Linked DNA regions of Nodosilinea sp. FACHB-141. Each later gene encodes a partner of the first gene's protein in a complex. Links are inferred from orthologs where the notes say so. Each region holds a gene or a part of one and is shown on either strand. Other genes may lie near its edges.

The links.
Region 2: the proteins of H6F59_RS12930 (region 1) and H6F59_RS11865 are in contact, whole or in part, in a solved structure (PDB 8RP0), measured with the Escherichia coli proteins. The link is inferred for Nodosilinea sp. FACHB-141 from one-to-one orthologs.

The regions. Positions count from the first base shown.
Region 1 is NZ_JACJPP010000012.1:105,667-114,523, reverse strand. What follows is about bases 3,349-6,348. They hold H6F59_RS12930 (anthranilate synthase component I), read right to left. Parts: upstream 5,590-6,348; coding sequence 4,108-5,589; downstream 3,349-4,107. Other genes in these bases: H6F59_RS12925 (energy-coupling factor transporter transmembrane protein EcfT), read right to left, coding at 5,556-6,348; pipX (transcriptional coactivator PipX), read right to left, coding at 3,697-3,969; H6F59_RS12940 (YggS family pyridoxal phosphate-dependent enzyme), read right to left, coding at 3,349-3,700. Outside these bases: H6F59_RS12965 (MSMEG_0569 family flavin-dependent oxidoreductase), read left to right, coding at 1-268; H6F59_RS12960 (DUF2442 domain-containing protein), read right to left, coding at 346-672; H6F59_RS27060 (DUF4160 domain-containing protein), read right to left, coding at 653-913; proC (pyrroline-5-carboxylate reductase), read right to left, coding at 947-1,759; H6F59_RS12945 (cell division protein SepF), read right to left, coding at 1,879-2,481; more of H6F59_RS12940, read right to left, coding at 3,005-3,348; more of H6F59_RS12925, read right to left, coding at 6,349-6,470; ribosome biogenesis GTPase Der, read right to left, coding at 6,619-7,983; H6F59_RS12915 (hypothetical protein), read right to left, coding at 8,217-8,375; H6F59_RS12910 (NAD-dependent epimerase/dehydratase family protein), read right to left, coding at 8,520-8,857. UniProt on the Escherichia coli protein: Part of a heterodimeric complex that catalyzes the two-step biosynthesis of 4-amino-4-deoxychorismate (ADC), a precursor of p-aminobenzoate (PABA) and tetrahydrofolate.
Region 2 is NZ_JACJPP010000011.1:746,240-755,061, reverse strand. Bases 2,582-5,546 are described here. They hold H6F59_RS11865 (aminodeoxychorismate/anthranilate synthase component II), read right to left. Parts: upstream 4,385-5,546; coding sequence 3,779-4,384; downstream 2,582-3,778. Other genes in these bases: H6F59_RS11850 (DUF3285 domain-containing protein), read right to left, coding at 5,476-5,546; ybeY (rRNA maturation RNase YbeY), read right to left, coding at 4,955-5,473; H6F59_RS11860 (diacylglycerol kinase), read right to left, coding at 4,418-4,882; H6F59_RS11870 (Uma2 family endonuclease), read right to left, coding at 3,067-3,642; crtI (phytoene desaturase family protein), read right to left, coding at 2,582-3,003. Also shown: H6F59_RS11885 (aminopeptidase P N-terminal domain-containing protein), read right to left, coding at 1-181; H6F59_RS11880 (MBL fold metallo-hydrolase), read right to left, coding at 297-1,064; more of crtI, read right to left, coding at 1,360-2,581; more of H6F59_RS11850, read right to left, coding at 5,547-5,676; H6F59_RS11840 (hypothetical protein), read right to left, coding at 7,059-7,823; glmM (phosphoglucosamine mutase), read right to left, coding at 8,047-8,822. UniProt on the Escherichia coli protein: Part of a heterodimeric complex that catalyzes the two-step biosynthesis of 4-amino-4-deoxychorismate (ADC), a precursor of p-aminobenzoate (PABA) and tetrahydrofolate.

The DNA.
Region 1 (8,857 bases):
GATTTGGTGCATCGGCTACGGTCTCGACTTTCGCTGGATCGAGCTACCCGTGTTTGACGGTCAGGGCTATCCTGGCCACCGCCGAGGAGTTACTACCGTGCCGGGGCTATATTTCCTTGGCCTGCCGTGGCTCTACACCTGGGGTTCTGCCCGGTTCTCCGGCATTGCCCGCGACGCGGAGTATTTGGCGGAGCAGGTTGCCGCTCGAGCTGGGATCAGCCCGCTTCGCGCCCTGCAGACCGTCAATGAAGTGGCAATGGGTTCATAGAAAATCTCCGAGATAGTGCATTGCTGAGCGTTTAGCGTTCGTGGCAAGAATACTCTTTCCTCAGCCACACTTCAGCACTAGGCGTGCTGCGAGCTTCGTGCTTGAGGAGTTCGGTTTTCGAGCCACCGTTGCAGCGAGGTTTGACTTTCTGCCGAAGGTTGCCCCAGCAAAATATTCTTCAAGCTAATGTCTCCATCAAGTTCTGGCCAGTGGATACCTGCTTGACTACCCATTACTTGCCAGTTGTCACGTTCTGCCGAGGTGCCGTGGAGCAGTCGAGGGTACCAGGCCAGCGGTACAGCGATAACGCGCCCATCAGATAGATCAACCGTGAGCAGGTCGGCAGAAATGGAAACCTGTTTAATCTCAGGGATGTTGAGGATTTCAACCATTGAAGAAGTCATGCCAAGCCTCCAATAACTGCTGCTGATTGTCCTTGGTCAACGCTTGAAGGCAATTTATCTCGTTAGACGAAAACCCCTTGTTGAACTGAAGCCTGACTGGAGTCAGCCAAAATTTGGCCTCACTACTGTCACGCTCAATATGAACGTGGGCTGGCTCATCGCGCTCGCCCGCGTAACAGAAGAAACGGTAGGGACAACGCGAAGTAACGTGGGCATCGTGGCTATATACGCTCCCAAACACTTCAATTGTATGTCTGCATCGTCTGAAGGTTAATCAGGACTGCCCTAGTTCCTTAGACCGCACATAGGCCGATCGCACTGCTTCGATCAGGGCCGATCGCAGCCCACCTGCCTCTAGGGCCGCAATTCCTGCAATGGTTGTGCCGCCGGGGCTGGTAACCCGGTCTTTGAGCACAGCGGGATGGAGGTCGCCCTGGTGTAGCAGCTCACCAGTGCCGCGTACGGTGGCGATCGCCAGCTCCAGTGCCGTTGCCCGAGGCAGCCCCACCGCCACGCCGCCGTCGGCCAGGGCCTCTACCACCAGCGCAATGTAGCCTGGCCCAGACCCTGAGAGCGCGGTCACCGCATCCATCTGCGATTCGGGCACCTCGACTACGGTGCCCACACTGGCAAAAATAGCGCGAGCTTGTTCTCGTTGGGTAGCGCTTACAGTCTCTCCGACGGCCAGGGCCGTTACCCCGGCCCCCACCGTAGCGGGAGTATTTGGCATCGCTCGCACCACTGCCCAGCCCGAGAACTCTTTTTCTAGCCGAGCCAGGGGCACCCCGGCCAGGATAGACAGCAGCAGCGGCGGTTGCTCGCGCGCTGGGGTTTCTAAATCTGCCGCTACCGCCGACAGCATCTGGGGCTTAATTGCTAGCAAAACTGTTTCAGCCGCATCGACAACCGCCTGGTTATCGCTAGTAGTCTGCACACCGTAGGTGTGGTGCAAGACCTCTCGTCGCGCTGCCTGGGGGTCGCTCACCACTACCGCCCCAGGCTCAAAAATCCCTTGATCAAGAAGGCGGGCGATGAGAGCTTCTCCCATCATCCCGCCACCGATAACCCCAAATGTTGCCTCAGGCATAACCATCCTCACCGACGACTCGATTATTTGCGATCGCTAGTGAAGACAATAACCTAAGGTAGCCCCCGGCACTAGACCGGGGGCAGTGATAGTCACGTGTTACTTAAGCGTGGATAACGCTAGGCCATGCGGGCCATAGCCTCGGCACCCCAGGCTGGAGCGGGGGGCATTTGGCCAGGCATGGGCATACCTTGAGGCTGACCCATGAAGACTTCTTCTTCATATTCGGTGGGGGTGCTCACCTGCACGCAGTTGGGCGTAAACAGGAAGATGCTTTCGCCAATGCGCTCTTGGTGCCCGTCGATGGCATAGGTGCCGCCTGCCACGAAGTCAACGGCGCGCTGAGCCTGATCAGGATCCATAATGGTGAGGTTGAGGACAACCGATTTCCGCTCCCGCAGGGCCTGAATGGCCTGGGGCATTTCCTCAAAGGAGCGGGGTTCCATCACCACCACTTCGGAGGTGCCGTTCATGGCACCGGGCATACCAATTACGTTGCTGGCCATTGGGGTCATTCCTGCATCAGTGGGCATCATTCGTTCGCGGCGGGGGCGGCTCCGGCGAATTTCTTCGGGCTGGGGCTGCTGCACAATGGGCTGGGTGTTCTCTTCTTGGTAGAGGTTCTGGTACTCCTCTCCATCCATTTCTTCGTATTCGTAATCGTAATCTGCTGGGTCGTTGAGGCCAACGAAGTCCCGCAGTTTAGAAAACATGTTGCTCACAACTTACACTCCACGATGACTATCACTCTGGTAGACCAACCCCGTGGCCTTCGACCAATGGGGCACATCATGCTCCGGTTATCCGAGGGCCATGATAGCGCCAATTTTCCATTTGCAACGGCTGTTTTGAAAATTAGTGGGGCTAGCCTGGGGTTATGGGTTAGCCAGGCCCTTTAGAAGGGTTGCTGACTGCCTAAACCTAATCTTAAAAACCCAGCGATAAAAACAACACTATCAGTGACGCTTCTCTCTGAGCTAGGGAAGACTTAGGGTTTTGCCTTAATATCCTGTACATAGAATATTGAGTCCACAGTATACACGAAATCAAAAAAAGGAAAAGCCGATTCACAATTAGTTAAGGTTTTCTCAATCTCGTTTCAGTTGTGCGTCAGAACACAGATTTTTGACTGGAAGAATAACCGGTATCAGTGGCCGCTAGCGATCGCCCCAACCCGTTACCCTACCGCTGTCTCTGCTCCCGGTTCAAGTTAGGAACCCAGGGCGAAAATAGCCGGATCCTGTCCTAGCTAATTTGGGGAGATGGCGGTCGAGAGCCAAACAGTATGGTGCCTAGGCGGACCATAGTAGCTCCACAGGCGATCGCAGCCTCATAATCCCCTGACATGCCCATAGAAAGTTGGTCGATATGCAATCGGTTAAAACTGGTTTGGTTGATAGTGTCAGCCAAGGATTTGGCCCTCGCAAACACCTCTCGTGCCGTAGCTTCGCTCGAGCCCTGGGGAGGAATGGTCATCAGCCCGCGAACTTTGAGGTGGGCGAGCTGATCAAACTGGGGCAGTAGCCCAGGCAGTTCGGCGGCATCAAGGCCAGCCTTAGGCGGGTCGGGTACCAGCTTGACCTGAAGGCAACACTGGGGCACTTTCTCCAATTCTTGAGCCGCTTGATCGAGCCGCTGGGCTAGATTCAGGCTGTCTACTGAGTGAATCCAGTCGAAGTGTTCGACGGCTTTGCGAGCTTTGTTGGTTTGCAGGCGACCGATCAGGTGCCAGGTGATGTCGGGCAGGTCGCTGAGGTCGGCTTGTTTGGCGATCGCCTCCTGCACCCGGCTCTCGCCAAAATGGCGGATTCCTCTGTCGTAGGCAGAGCGGATTGTTTCTACCGGCAAAAACTTAGTGACCGCAATCAGGGTTACCGTGGGGGGAATGCTTTGCTGAATCCGATCAAATTGCTCAGGTAGAGCACCGGGGGCAGCGGTCATTGAAAAGTTTGCTTGTAGGTGTGCTGAAGGCGATCAAAGTCGGCTTGCTGACCTGCCCGCCGCAAAATACGCAGGCGACTTTCTAGCATCATACGAGCGTTACTCCGACCTAGGGGTTGAAACACCAACCCCTCAGCGGGGGAATTGGTGACCAAAAAAAACAACCGCTGGGCATATAGCGTAGCGTACAGTTCTTGACCGTCGTCTACTATACACACTCTAAAGAGCAGGCCAAAATTTGGGTGATTTAGATAGGTTTCTGTGCTCATTCAGGTATGAGAGAGGCTCTTCCTTACGGTAGGACGATGGTTGTGTCTGTTCAATTCGCCACATGCATTCTAGAACCTGGTGCGCTGTCTGCATGCATTCTCAAGCAGATCAACCGTTATTCACGGGGAATGGCGAAACTACCCCAACCCCAATGCCAGCAGTTGTGCCCTGGCTTTTTGCAGTGATTCTTGCCACTCTTTCGCGGGATCGCTGTCGGCCACGATGCCAGCGCCGACTTGCCCCCACACAGTAGATGCCGTCGATAAGCTATCAGTATGCCCAAACAATAGCGTGCGGATCAGAATATTTAGGTCGAGGTGGCCGCGGCGATCGAGATAGCCACAGGAGCCGTAGAACAAGCTGCGACGGACGGGCTCTAGGGTTTCGATAATTTCCATGCAGCGCACCTTGGGGCAGCCGGTGATGGTGCCACCAGGAAAGACGGCGCGGATCAAGTCGATGGCGGTCTGTTGGCGCAGCTTCCCGAAGCGAGAATCGCTGCCGAGCTTCCCCACCACGTTGCTTACCAGATGCATGACATGACTGTAGTATTCTACCGTCAGCAGCTCATCCACCTGCACAGTGCCCCACTGGCACACCCGCCCCAGGTCGTTGCGCTCCAAATCCACCAGCATAATGTGTTCGGCTCGCTCTTTGGGGTTGCTGAGCAAGGTTTGGGCCAGCTCTGCATCCTGTTCTGGGGATGATCCCCGAGGCCGGGTACCGGCGATGGGGCGAGTCTGAGCAATACCATCCTGCAGTTTCACCAGCCGCTCAGGCGAGCAGCTAATTACATCGCCCCAGGGAGTGCGCCAGTAGCAGGCAAAGGGCGACGGGTTGATGCGGTGCAGCTGGCGGTATAGAGCCCAGCTGTGGGCCGTGGTGACCGTCGAAAAGCGGAGGGAAAGATTGACCTGAAACACATCCCCCGCTTGAATATGCTGCTTCGCCCGAAGGACGGCCTGCTGGTATTCTGCCGCCGCCATGCCCAGGGTCACAGAACGGGGATCGCCCTCTGGCAGGGCAGAGCAGGTCTCTGGGGCAGGCAGTTCTAACTGCTTCTCCATAGCATCTAGCCCTATGGGAGAGGGGGCCGCTAGCCACAGGCGCTGATTCTGGTGGTCGAGGACGGCAAAGGTAGCTGGCTCGTACCACAGAGCTACCGGAAAGGGTAAGAGATCACTATTTACTGTGGGCAGCCGCTCGATTTCCCACGCCAGATCGTAGCCTAGCCAACCTAGCCAGCCCCCCGTAAACGGCAGCGTTTGCTCGGCAGTCTCAGCTTCATCACCTAAGAGCTGGAGCTGTGCTCCCTCGGCTAGACGTTCGCTCAGCATGGGCAGAATGCTTCCCACCGCTGGCGTCCATACCTGGGGCGCTCCGGTGGGGCAAGGTGGCCCAGCACAGATGGAGTAGCGGCTGTGAAGAGCGTGGGGCTGGGCCGCAGCGGTTAAAGGGTAAGGACTCTCTAGCAGGGCAACCAGGGTGGCAGAGGTAGGGGGCTGCCGCAACAGATCGCCATAGAGGGCCTGGAAGATGTCGCTGCCGGTGCGGTGCGCTAGGGGCTGCGATCGCACCCACCAGTTCAAATCTCGCCTCCCCAGACCCACCGCGCCCACCAAAACACCACCAGCAGCCCCAGGGCAAACCAGTCCCACGACCGGAGCACCATCTGGTACCAGCGCACTCGGTGCTCATTGGGGCTGGTGAAGCCGCGCACCTCCATCGCTGCTGCAATCTGTTCAGCCCGCAGCAGCAGATTTTGCAGCAGGCGTTCCATCACCGATAGCCACACCTGGGCCGAGCCGCGAAAGCCCAGCTTCTTCCAGTTGATGGCGCGGGTCTGCACCGATCGCACTAAATTCTGCACTTCCTCCAGCACCAGGGGAATGAACCGCAGGGAGAGCGTCACCGTAAGGGCAATCTCCGTCACCGGCAGGCGAAACCAGCGCAGCGGGGCCATCAACGCCTCTAGGGCTACGGTGATTTCTTCGGGCGCAGTAGTGAGCAGGTAAAGGTTGGTGCCGTAGATCAGCGTGAACAGCAGGGTGCCAATGCGAATGCCCAGATCGAGCGATCGCCGCGTTACGTTGATCGGCCCCCAGTCAAACATCACATAGCGATACGACGTGGGCTGAGGTAACTCTGGCAGCACCTCCGGCGGATTTTCCAGGGTAACCATGTCAGCTGGAGTAGGCAGCCGAGGCGTCTGCGCCACCTGAAGCCCGTCGGGCATCACAAAGGTCAGCAACATCACGATGCCGCTGAGCGCCACCAGCCAGCCCATCTGCTGTCGCCACACCCGCAGCGGAATTAGCGCCACCAGGGTCAGCAGCACTAGCAGCGCCACCAGCCCAAATCGCCAGTAGGCATTGGCCAAAATGGGCGTCACCAAAATGCTCATCAGCCAGGCCATCTTGACCCTAGGATCAAGCCGGTGCAGCCAGGTTACCGGCTGCTCCAGATAAAGGCCAATGGGAAGAGAGCGAAGAAGATCCATGGAGTTGTGGGTTGGTCTCTGACTACCTTTACCGATTTCGGATTTTGAATTTGCGGTTTTGGGTTGCGGCTATCTCGTCAGAGAAAGCTTGTGAACTCAAGTCGCAAAGATTTTAACCAACACGCCTAACTAATCCTAAATCCAAACTTCACTTCACCTTCGTCGCTCGGTTGGGGTTGTTGCGCTCTAAGTCACGCATCGCCTTGCCCCGCCAGAAGATACGAATCGGCGTGCCCTCAAAACCCAGGTTCTCGCGGAACTGCCGCTCCACGTAGCGACGGTAGTTGTCCTTCAGAAGGTGGGGATCATTGACAAACAGGGTGAAGGACGGTGGCCGCACGGTGACCTGAGTGCCGTAGTAGATGCGGCCTTGGCGACCCTGGCGGGTGGTGGGCGGCGTGTGCCATTTCACCGCATCTTCCAGCACTTCGTTAACGACTGAGGTGCTGACCCGACGACGGTGCTGCTCCACCGCGTGATCCACCAGTTCTAGAATTTTGGGCACCCGCTGGCCAGTCTTGGCGCTGACAAAGATGCGCTTGGCCCAATCGAGAAAGTTGAGGCGAGCAGAGATTTGGTGGTCAAAATCGTAGATGGTATGGCTGTCTTTTTCCACCGCATCCCACTTGTTGACGACGATGATGCAGGCGCGGCCGTCTTCTTCAATGCGGCCCGCCAGCTTTTGGTCTTGCTCGGTAACGCCGTCGAGGGCGTCAATCACCAGCAGCACCACATCGGCGCGGCGAATGGCCTTGAAGGCGCGGTTAATACCAAAAAACTCTGGCCCGTATTCCACACTCTTTTTCTTGCGAATGCCGGCGGTGTCGATCAGGCGATAGATTTTGTCGCCGTGCTGCACCTGCATGTCGATCGCATCCCTAGTCGTCCCCGAGATCGGGCTAACAATGGCGCGAGTTTCCCCCACAAAAGCGTTCAGCAGGCTCGATTTGCCTACGTTGGGCCGCCCCACAATGGCGACTTTGACTTCCTCTTCGGCCGCTTCTTCTACGGTTTCGGGTAGGAACTCTACTAGGGCATCCAGCAGTTCCCCCGTGCCGTTGCCGTGGATGCCGGAGACGGCGTAGGGCTCACCCAGCCCCAGTTCCCAAAACTGCGCCGCCTGCACTAAGCCGTTATCCAGCGATTCGCATTTGTTGACTGCCAGCAGCACCGGCACCGACTGCTGCCGCAGCCAGGAGGCAATTTCACGATCTGACTCGGTAGGGCCAACTTTCCCATCGACGACAAACACCGCAGCGCTAGCTTCAGTAAGAGCGAGTTGGGCCTGTTCGCGAATGTATGGTAAAAATTCGGTGTCGTCGTCAAATACTAGGCCGCCGGTATCAACCACCAGGTAGTCGCGATCGCGCCAAAAGGCAGGCTGGTAGGTGCGATCGCGCGTCACTCCTGGCTGGTCGTAGACAATGGCGTCTTGAGCCCCGGCCAGGCGGTTCACTAAGGTAGATTTGCCCACATTTGGGCGTCCGATAACCGCAACAACAGGCAGTGGCATAGATTGGGCCTTTTAGGCAGATGAATGGTTCAGTAGACCTGGAAGCCACACATTGCTAGACGCCCAGATCATCAATGAGAAAATCTTCTCAATCTTTCCATTGTAGTCAAGAGATCACTGTCTGGGGAAGTTAGGCAATTAATAGGAGCTAAGAGTTCTACTGATGAAGAGACTTTGACACTATCTATCAAATTGAGTAAAGCCTTGGGTTGCGATCGCCACAACAACCACTCTCAGCTCGGCAACAACAGCTTTACCAAAAATGCCGCCGCATCGATAATCAAGGCCACCGTGGCCGAAATCAGTAGCGCAAAGGCGAGTTGCACCACCCAACGCATACCGGTTTTATAGGTATCCAGCTGCCCGTTCAACCGCCCGATATCATCAGTCACTTGTCAATCGCTGCGGCATTCTTTTCGATCAAAGCTTCGAGGTGATCATTGCTGGTGGTCATAGCACGGGAGATAGCCACCCCGCCATGATTACTCAGACATAGGGTGGGCTATGCCCACCCTGCCCACTCATTGCGAGGGCTTTTACGCCGCTAGAATTTTGTCGTCTAGGGCAAAATCGACCTCAATTTTGTCTGCGCCAGAGGCAAGATAGTCGTTCTGGAACGAATCTTTTAGACCCGCAACTAGGTCGTAGGTGGGTGCCCAACCCAGTTCTGCCTGAGCCTTATCAATGGCAGTAAAGAAGTGCTGCACCCGCATGGGGAAAGCCTTGGCTTTGCCAAAGTCAAAGGCTTTGGGGTCGTAGTGGACAATCTTGAGGGCGTCGGCATCCTTGCCAGCTGCCAGCGCACAGGCGCGGGCTAAACCGTCGAAGGTAACGGCTTTTTCGCCGGAGATGTTGTAGATTTGGCCGATCGCCG
Region 2 (8,822 bases), on another replicon or contig:
CCAGCACGGCCACCGCGCCCGGCTCGTTGAACCCCGTCAGGTAGTAAAAATTGCTGTCCTGGCGAAAGGGGTAGTCTACGTCGTTATGCATCACCGCCGGAGGGGCGCTGGCAAAAACGGCCGTGCCGCCACCAATGAGGTCCATAGCACGCTGACGACGGTGGGCGTAGGAAGAAGTCATAGCGGAGGGTCGATGGGTGGAAGGGTCGATGGGTGGAGGGTTTAGGTTACGAGGCTTAGGGGAAAACCTGCACCCTATACCTGATACCTTAAACCCCTAAGTCCCTTATAACAGCCTACGCTCTAGGGTACTGATAAACCTGAATCCGCGTTCCCTGGGTGGGCAGGTCGCTGGGGCGCAGGCTCAAAGAACCGTTGGCGGCACGGGTGACCGGAGTGCCCTGCATCAGACTCAAAAACTCGTCTACGGGAGAAAGTTCGCAGCTTTCGCCAGCAACCGTCGTCAAATAGTGAGTCGGAATCGCAATTTTAGGCTTTAGCACCTGCACAGCCTGTACCGCCTCGGCAGGGGTGTAGGCCTTGGGGCCACCACCCACGGGTACCAGCATAATGTCTGGGCGGCCCAGCAAAATCTGCTCCTCTACCCCCAGCGGTGCAGCGGCTCCGCCCATGTGAACAATGGTGACACCGCCCTGGGTCCACTTCCACACAGTGTTGTTGCCAAAGCGCCGTCCGCCCTGGCGATCGTGGGGTGTAAGAATGCCCTGCACTCTCAGGTTTTCAAAGTCATAGATGCCGGGGTCGGTGAGTACGCGAGGCTCATTGGGAAGGTCCTCCAGATAGCCTTCGTCAAACAGGCGGCTGCTGATCATCACCAGGTCGGCAGGCACGGCTGGGGAGGGGAAGCCAGCCGTGCAGCCAATGCGGCGAAAGGGGTTGACCAAAATGCGCCGCCCGCCGCCGGTGAAGAGAAAGGCCGTATGACCCAGGCTGCGAATGGTGACGCCTGCGGTCTGAGCCTGGGCTGCGGAGCCGACTAGACTTAGCCCCAGGGTGGACCCCAACCCTGCCCCTGCGTAACCCAGTAGTTGTCGCCGTTTCATTGCACTCTCACTCCCGCACGTATAGCTTTGGCTAGCCTAGTGTAGACCGCAAACCGCCGGTTTATCGCCTCATTTTGAGCCAGCCATAGAACTGGACGTACCAATTTCGGATTTTGGATTTGGCAGTTTTAGGTTTGCTAATCCCCAAGGGTGGGTAGGGTGCATTAGCGGGGCCCCAACCCTACGCTTTCCCCAGGTTAGTCCTGAACCGCAATGCACCGCTACTGCTGCGAGTATGTTGAGCAAACCCTCAGCAGTAGCGGGTGGGCACTGCCCACCCTACATTGGCCCTGATCTAGCGGATGCTTAGCTCGGGGCTTGCCTGACCACTGACGATCGCATCATCTACGCCATAATCCTCCGCCACTAGCCGCGCCGTCATCTTGGCCGACATCATCACGCTAGGGGTGCCAGCACCGGGCTGGGTGCCTGCCCCTACTAGGTAGAGGCCGTGGATGTCTTCGCTGCGGTTGTGGGGCCGGAAAAAGGCCGACTGCACCAGCAGGGGTTCGAGGCCAAAAGCATTGCCCGCGTAGGCGTCGAGGGTGTTTTCAAAGTAGTCAGGGGTGATGTAGCTGTGGCACACCAGCCGCTCTCTCAGGTTAGGCAAGTAGCCGCGCTCATCGAGGAAGTCGAAGACGATGTCGCGCAGGCGATCGCCCACCTCAGACCAGTCAATGCCCGACTTGTTGTTAGGCATGGGCACCAGGGTGTAAGCCGCATGATGTCCAGGAGGCGCTAGCGACGGGTCAGTGAGGGTCGGCAGGTGCAGGTACTGGGAGAAATCTTTAGGAAGGATCTTGCGACCAAAGATATCTTTGAGCAGCTCTTCGTAGCGGGGGCCAAGAATGATGCTGTGATGGCGCAGCTTCTCGGTTTCGTTGCCGTCAGCCTTGAAGCCAAAATAGATCACAAACACCGACATTGACTGCTGGGAGACCTTCACCCGCAGGTCACTGTTCCAAAAGCGGTACTGGGGCTCGATCAGCTTGCCGTAGGTGGTGGCCCAGTCGGCATTCGACACAACAGCATCGGCGGTCATCGTTAAGCCGTCGCCCAGAGTGACGCCCGTTGCGACCTTCTTGCCGTCTTTGCGGGTGACGTTGATTTTGCTGACCGGCGCGTTGTATTTGATCTTGCCGCCCAGATCCTCAAACTTTTTCACAAAGCCCTGCACTAGCGCCCCGGTGCCGCCCATGGCAAAGTGGATGCCCCAGGTTTTTTCGACAAAGTGAATCATGGCATAGATGGCGGGCACCGACAGGGGGTTGCCGCCCACCAGCAGCGGCTCGAAGGTGAACACCTGGCGCAGCTTGTCGCTTTTAAAGTAACGGCCGCTAAAGCGAAACAGGTTGCGCACGGCATCGAGCTTGAGCAGGTCGGGGGCGACCTTCAGCATGGTGCCGACATCGCCAAAGTGGGTGTAGCCCAGCTCTAAAAAGCCCCGCTCAAAGATAGCGCGAGCCTGCTCGTGGAAGCGCTTATAGCCCTCTAGATCGCCCGGTTCGCCCAGGGCCAGAATCTGCTCGTGGGTATGAGCTTCGTCGCCGTCATAGTCGAAGAAGGTGCCGTCGTCGAAGTAGATGCGATAGAAGGGCAGAATCGGGACGATCTGCACGTAGCGGCTGGTGTTGGGGCCGCCAGAAATCCCTTCTTTGATGCGCTTGTTCTCATCGACGATGGTGGAGGGGAAGTCTTCGGTGGTCAGGTTGGCGCGATCGCGCTCCAGCGAAAATAGCTCTTCAATAAAGTGGGGCACCGTGATCACCGTCGGCCCCATGTCGAAGGTAAAGCCCTGCTCGCGGCGCACATAGGCCCGCCCACCAGGGGCATCCAGTGCCTCAACGATGGTGGTGTCAAACCCCAGGCTTTGCAGACGAATACCCATGGATAGCCCGCCTACCCCAGCCCCAATCACGATCGCCTGTTTCCGGCCCATGCTTGACTCCTGAGAGATTCTGTTACAAACGTTAATACCGTGTTCGTATTCTACTACTGCTGGTTAACCTCGCGCTGCAAACAAGCGGGCTACCTCGCAGGCAAATCCCGGCAGCAGGTCTGAGGTAATCGTGTCCTGGGCTAAAAGGGTGGCAACTAAGACTAACTGAGCCTGCTCGCGACAGTAGATCTCGATGCGCTGCGCCGTGCGATCGACAATCCAATATTCCAAGACGCCTTGGATGGAGTAGAGCTTAAGCTTGGCGGAGCGATCGCGGTCTTCGTTAGCTTTGCCCGGCGATAACACTTCTACTACCAACTCCGGGGCACCCTGGAAGTGGCCGGCCTCGTCTTGGATTTGGGCTATTCGCTCGGTGCTTGCCCAGGCTACATCAGGAGAAACATTGTCGGCGTCGGAGAAAATCAGCCCTGGCATGATGGATGCCTCGCCTTGGCCGGAACTGAGAGCCCAGCTATCCAACGCGGCAAAAATACGGCCAGCTAGTTGCTGGTGCTTGTGGTGGGGCGACCTGGTCACAAACAGCTCTCCGTCGATAATCTCGTAGCGAACCCACTCATTCTCAGGGAGCGCTTCGATGTCTTTCGTGGTCCAGCGAACTGGGCTTTTGGCAACGCTCATGGCTGAGAACCCCGGAAAAGCTTTAGCTCTAATTGTAGCTGCGGGTCGGCTTGGAGGCGGATGGGAGACCCAACAGCAGAGGACTCAGCCAGATTCTGCTCAGTAATTCTTAGCCGCCATTGTCTTTACGCTACAACTAGGCTGCGACAGGCACCGGCAGCGATACCAAAAAATTCCGCAAGATTTGCAGACCCGACTCGGTGAGAATGCTCTCGGGGTGGAACTGCACCCCTTGCAGGTGGGGGTAGTCACGGTGCTGCACGCCCATGATGGTGCCGTCCTCAACCCAGGCGGTGATTTCGAGGGTCTCGGGGCAGGTGGGGCGATCGATCACCAGGCTGTGGTAGCGGGTAGCCAAAAAAGGATTTTCTAGACCGGCAAATACGCCTTGGCCGGTGTGAAAGACAGGCGAGGTTTTGCCGTGCATCAGTTCAGCGGCGCGCACCACGTCGCCGCCAAACACCTGCCCGATGCTCTGGTGGCCCAGACATACGCCGAGGATAGGCAGGGTGGGGCCAAGCTTTTCGATGATCTCCAGCGAAACCCCTGAGTCGTCGGGAGTGCCGGGGCCAGGGGAGATGACGATGCCGTCGGGTTTGAGAGCGGTAATGTCATCCACTGTGATCTCGTCGTTGCGAAACACCCGCAGGTCGCCTGCCACCGGTAGCTCGGCCCCCAGTTCGCCCAGATACTGCACCAGGTTGTAGGTGAAGCTGTCGTAGTTGTCGATGACCAAAATCATGGGCGCAGGCAGAATGGGGTTAAAAATCTGAGGCTAAAAAAACTGAGGCTGCAGGATTTGCCACAGCGGCGGCAGTAGCAGACAGGCGGCGACCGACACAGAAATCAGCGCCGAGATCAGCACGGCGGCGGCGGCGCAATCTTTGGCAATCTTAGCGAGTTCGTGGTAGGTCTGCTCGACGGTGAGGTCAACCACCGACTCTAGGGCGGTGTTGATCAGCTCCATGGTGAGCACGATGCCGCAGGTGAGAATGATCACTGCCAGTTCTACCGGAGCGAGGCTAAGGGCGATCGCCAAACTGACTGCAAAGCTGCCCACCACTACGTGAATGCGAAAGTTGCGTTGGGTGCGAAAGGCATAAGCCACCCCCTGCCAGGCATATCTGAAGCTCACTAGTAGATTTGTGGCTACCTTCCAAGAGAGCGAGCGGTCTACCGGACTGAGGTTAGCCTCAGGCACCGACACCGCTGTCTCAGATTTTTCGCTATAGAGGGTCATAGACAACTACTGATATAAGCCATTAGGCGATATGCCCCTATACCGTACCGTGGAGAACGAATCAGGGCTAATTTAGCCTACTTCTTCAGACTTTAACCCAGCAGTAGCGAGCAATTCACTTTGTTTGTCTAGCATTGCGACCAGGCTAGGGTCATCGGGATGATCCCAGCCCAGCAGGTGTAGGAAGCCGTGGGCAGCTAGCCAAGCTGTCTCCCAGCGCAGGGAGTGACCCGCTTCTGCTGCCTGACGAGCGGCAGTGTCTAGGGAGATAATAATGTCGCCCAAATAAAGGGGCTCGGTAGTTAAAATTTCGTCAATCTGAGGAAAATCGGTTTCGAGCGCGGCAAAGGAGAGCACGTCGGTGGGCTGGTCGAGCTGGCGAAACTGGTGGTTGAGGGCGGCGATCGCCTCGTCGGTCGTCAGTTTAAGCGATAGCTCGTAGGACCCGATCGGCGACCCCTCCACGGCCATCTGCTGACCCCACTGAGTGAACCAGGTCTCCCACTCGTCGGTAGATATCACCTCAGCCTCGGGATGCTCTGGGTCTAGGGCCACCTCTAGGGTAGGCACGGGGGAAAGAGTTGCGGCCATAGTTAACGGGTCAGGTAGGCTAAACCCACCAGCAGAGTCAGCAGAGCGGTTACGGTTAGCGAGAAGTGAAACAGTGACTTGCCGCCCTTCTTAACCATGTTGCGCATGGCCAATTTGACAAAGCTGGGGGGCGCTTCAGTAGAGGCGGTTGGCGAGGGCTGCGGGGTCGCAGTCGGGTCTAGGGTGGGTTGCTCTTGGCTCATAGGAAACGTCGCAGTGCTAGATAGCTTTAATGTACTGGGTTTTCTCGGTGGGTAGCGGGGCAGCACTATCAGGGGTCGCCCTAGTGGCTGACTTCATCAGACTACGCTTTACGCCCTAGACCGTCTGCTCTTGCAGCACCTGATTTTCCTGGCGCAAATAGGCTTGAATGAAGGCTTCAAGCTCCCCGGCCATGACATCTTCAATGGCAGTCGTTTCGACTCCGGTGCGCAGGTCTTTGACCAGCTGGTAGGGGTGAAACACGTAGTTGCGAATTTGAGCACCCCAGCTGGCTTCGACCATGTCACCGCGAATTTCGGCGATCGCCTTGGCCTGCTGTTCTTGAGCAATAATCAGCAGCTTGGCCTTGAGGATGATCATGGCCTTTTCGCGGTTTTGTAGCTGCGATCGCTCCTGGGTGCAGCGTACCGAAATGCCCGTAGGCAAGTGGGTAATACGCACCGCTGTCTCCACCTTGTTAACGTTTTGCCCACCGGCTCCACCCGATCGCGAAGTTTTGATCTCCAGATCTTTTTCGGGGATATCCAGCTCAATATTTTGATCGAGAATCGGCATAATCTCTACCCCGGCAAAGCTGGTCTGGCGCTTGCCGTTGGCGTTAAAAGGCGAAATTCGCACCAAGCGGTGGGTGCCTTTCTCAGACTTCAAATAGCCGTAGGCGTAGCGTCCGGTAATCTCTAAGGTGGCTGATTTCAGTCCGGCCTCTTCACCATCGGATATTTCTACCAAATGCACTTGGTAGCCCTGGCGCTCGGCCCAGCGGGTGTACATGCGCAGCAGCATCTCGGCCCAATCTTGGGCATCGGTGCCCCCTGCCCCGGCGTTGAGGGTGAGTACAGCTCCTTTCTTATCGTAGGGACCAGAGAGCAACTGCTGGAGCTCCCACTGATCGAGCTCTTGGCTAAGGCTGGTAACGGTGGCCTGAGCTTCTTGAAAAAGAGATTCATCCTGGTCCTCCTGCAGCAGCTCGAGAATGGCAACGGTGTCGTCGAGACTGCTTTGCCAGGTGGTGAGCTGGCTGAGGTTGGCCTTATAGTCGCTCAGCTCTTGCAGGGTGTCTTGGGCCTTGCTCTGGTCATCCCAAAACTCGGGCTGGGCAGCAACCTGTTCGAGGTCTTGAATGCGGGCTTCGAGGGCAGGAATGTCAAAGATACTCCTGGGTTTTACCCAGGCGATTGGTGAGTTCGTCCAGCTCGCGCTTGAGGTCGGTAGTGTCGATCATAGAAGTGAAGGTATTTCTGGCTCGGGAAATCACTATAGCGAATCTTGGGAGTGGGAATGCGTGATGGGGTGGATAGGTGAGGAGGAACTCTAGAGACTGTTTTTACTCCTCATACTCCATCACCCCATTACTTTCTCTTCTCTACGCCGCCTTAAAGAAGCGAATGATTTCGCGCACATGCTCTAAAAACTGACCATCGGCACTGAGTTGGGCGATCGCCTGCTGTCCTTCTAACGCCAATCGCTGGTGCTCCGTCTGATTGGTAGCGGTTAGGGTCATGACTTCCGTGGCGAGAACCGTGAGATCCTGCCTTAGGGCCTGGCGCTGGCGCTGCTCGGTGGCGGCCCAGGAGGCGGGATCGTTGGTATCGAGCTGGGTGGTGAGCTGTTCTAGCTTGGTTTCGGCTTGGGTGAGGCGATCGCGCAGCCACACCACATCTTCACGGGGATACTTAAACTGCTGCTGGATGGCGGCAATGCGGGCGGCAAAATACTGGTAGGTGCGCAGGGCGGGCCGCAAACCGCTGAGCAGCAGGGCGGCGGCCGAGCCCCAGTAGCCGAGCTGGCTGACGCCCGTGCTGGCAAGCAGGTAGAGGCCCATAGCCGTGAGCAGGTGCAGCCCGAGAACGAGCCGTAGGGACCAGCGGGCCAGCGATCGCACGTAGTCAACTTGGCGATCATCCACCGCAATGCCATTTTCTGTCGATAGGGTTGCTTCGCTCAGCGCTCCCTTGGCCTCAAAGTAGATATTCCAAGGCACGGTGGTAATCGTCAGCAGCCAGCCAAAGCTGGCCAAACCCACAACCCAGTCGGCGAAGTTGCCCACAGGAATTTGCCACCACTGGGCCAGACCAAAAATGCCCAGCAAAATTACCACCAACACCAGGCTGAAAAAGCTTGCCACCATCGCTAGGCTCCAAACGCAATCAAGGGGCAGATAGATGAGGGAAACATCCCCGTCTATCTGCCCCCATGGTGGCCGCTGTATTTTGGCTAAGCGTGACCGCTATACCGGTTTTTCAGCTGTTCCTGACTAGCCCCAAAATTGGGTAATTGATTGGGAAACACCTGGCTTGTTGCTGAGCAAATCCAGGTCCCTGAGTTTTTCCAAAACCCAGGAATCTTGGTAGCTACACTGCTAGGTGCTGGGTGACGGCCTGCACAATATGCTGAGTCCAGCGATCGACTAAGCTTGCGTCTGCAGCCTCGACCATGACTCGAATCAGCGGCTCGGTGCCGGAGGGGCGTACCAGCACTCGACCCACGTCACCCATGGCTTGCTCAGCGGCCTCAACAGCCTGGCAAACGGGGGCACAGTCTTGCCAGTTGAGGCGGCGATCGCGATCGGCCACCATCACATTTTGAAGCTTCTGCGGGTAGGTCTGGAAACTGTCATCCACAAGAGCCGCCAACGAGCCACCCAGCGTTTGCACTAGAGTCGCCAGGTGCAGAGCGGTGAGAATGCCGTCGCCGGTCAGGCTGTAGTGGTGGCAGAGAATGTGGCCCGACTGTTCGCCCCCGAGCTTAGCCCCCCGGAGCACCATTTCGCTATGCACATGCTGATCGCCGACTTGGGTACGCACCAGGGTACCGCCCAGCTTTTCCCAGGCGCGCTCAAAGCCCAGGTTGGCCATCACTGTAGAAATCAGGGTGTCGTTGGGCAGCCGACCCTGCTCTTGCAGCCGCTTGCCCCAGAGATAGAGAATATAGTCGCCGTCAACCACGCGACCCTGGGCATCCACCGCCATCACTCGGTCGGCGTCGCCGTCGAAGGCAAAACCCAGATCAGCCCCGTGGGCCTGAATCGCAGCCTTTAAGGGTTCCAGGTGAGTCGAGCCACAGCCGACGTTGATGCGATCGCCGTCAGGGACACCGTGCAGGGCAATCACCTCAGCCCCGGCCTCCA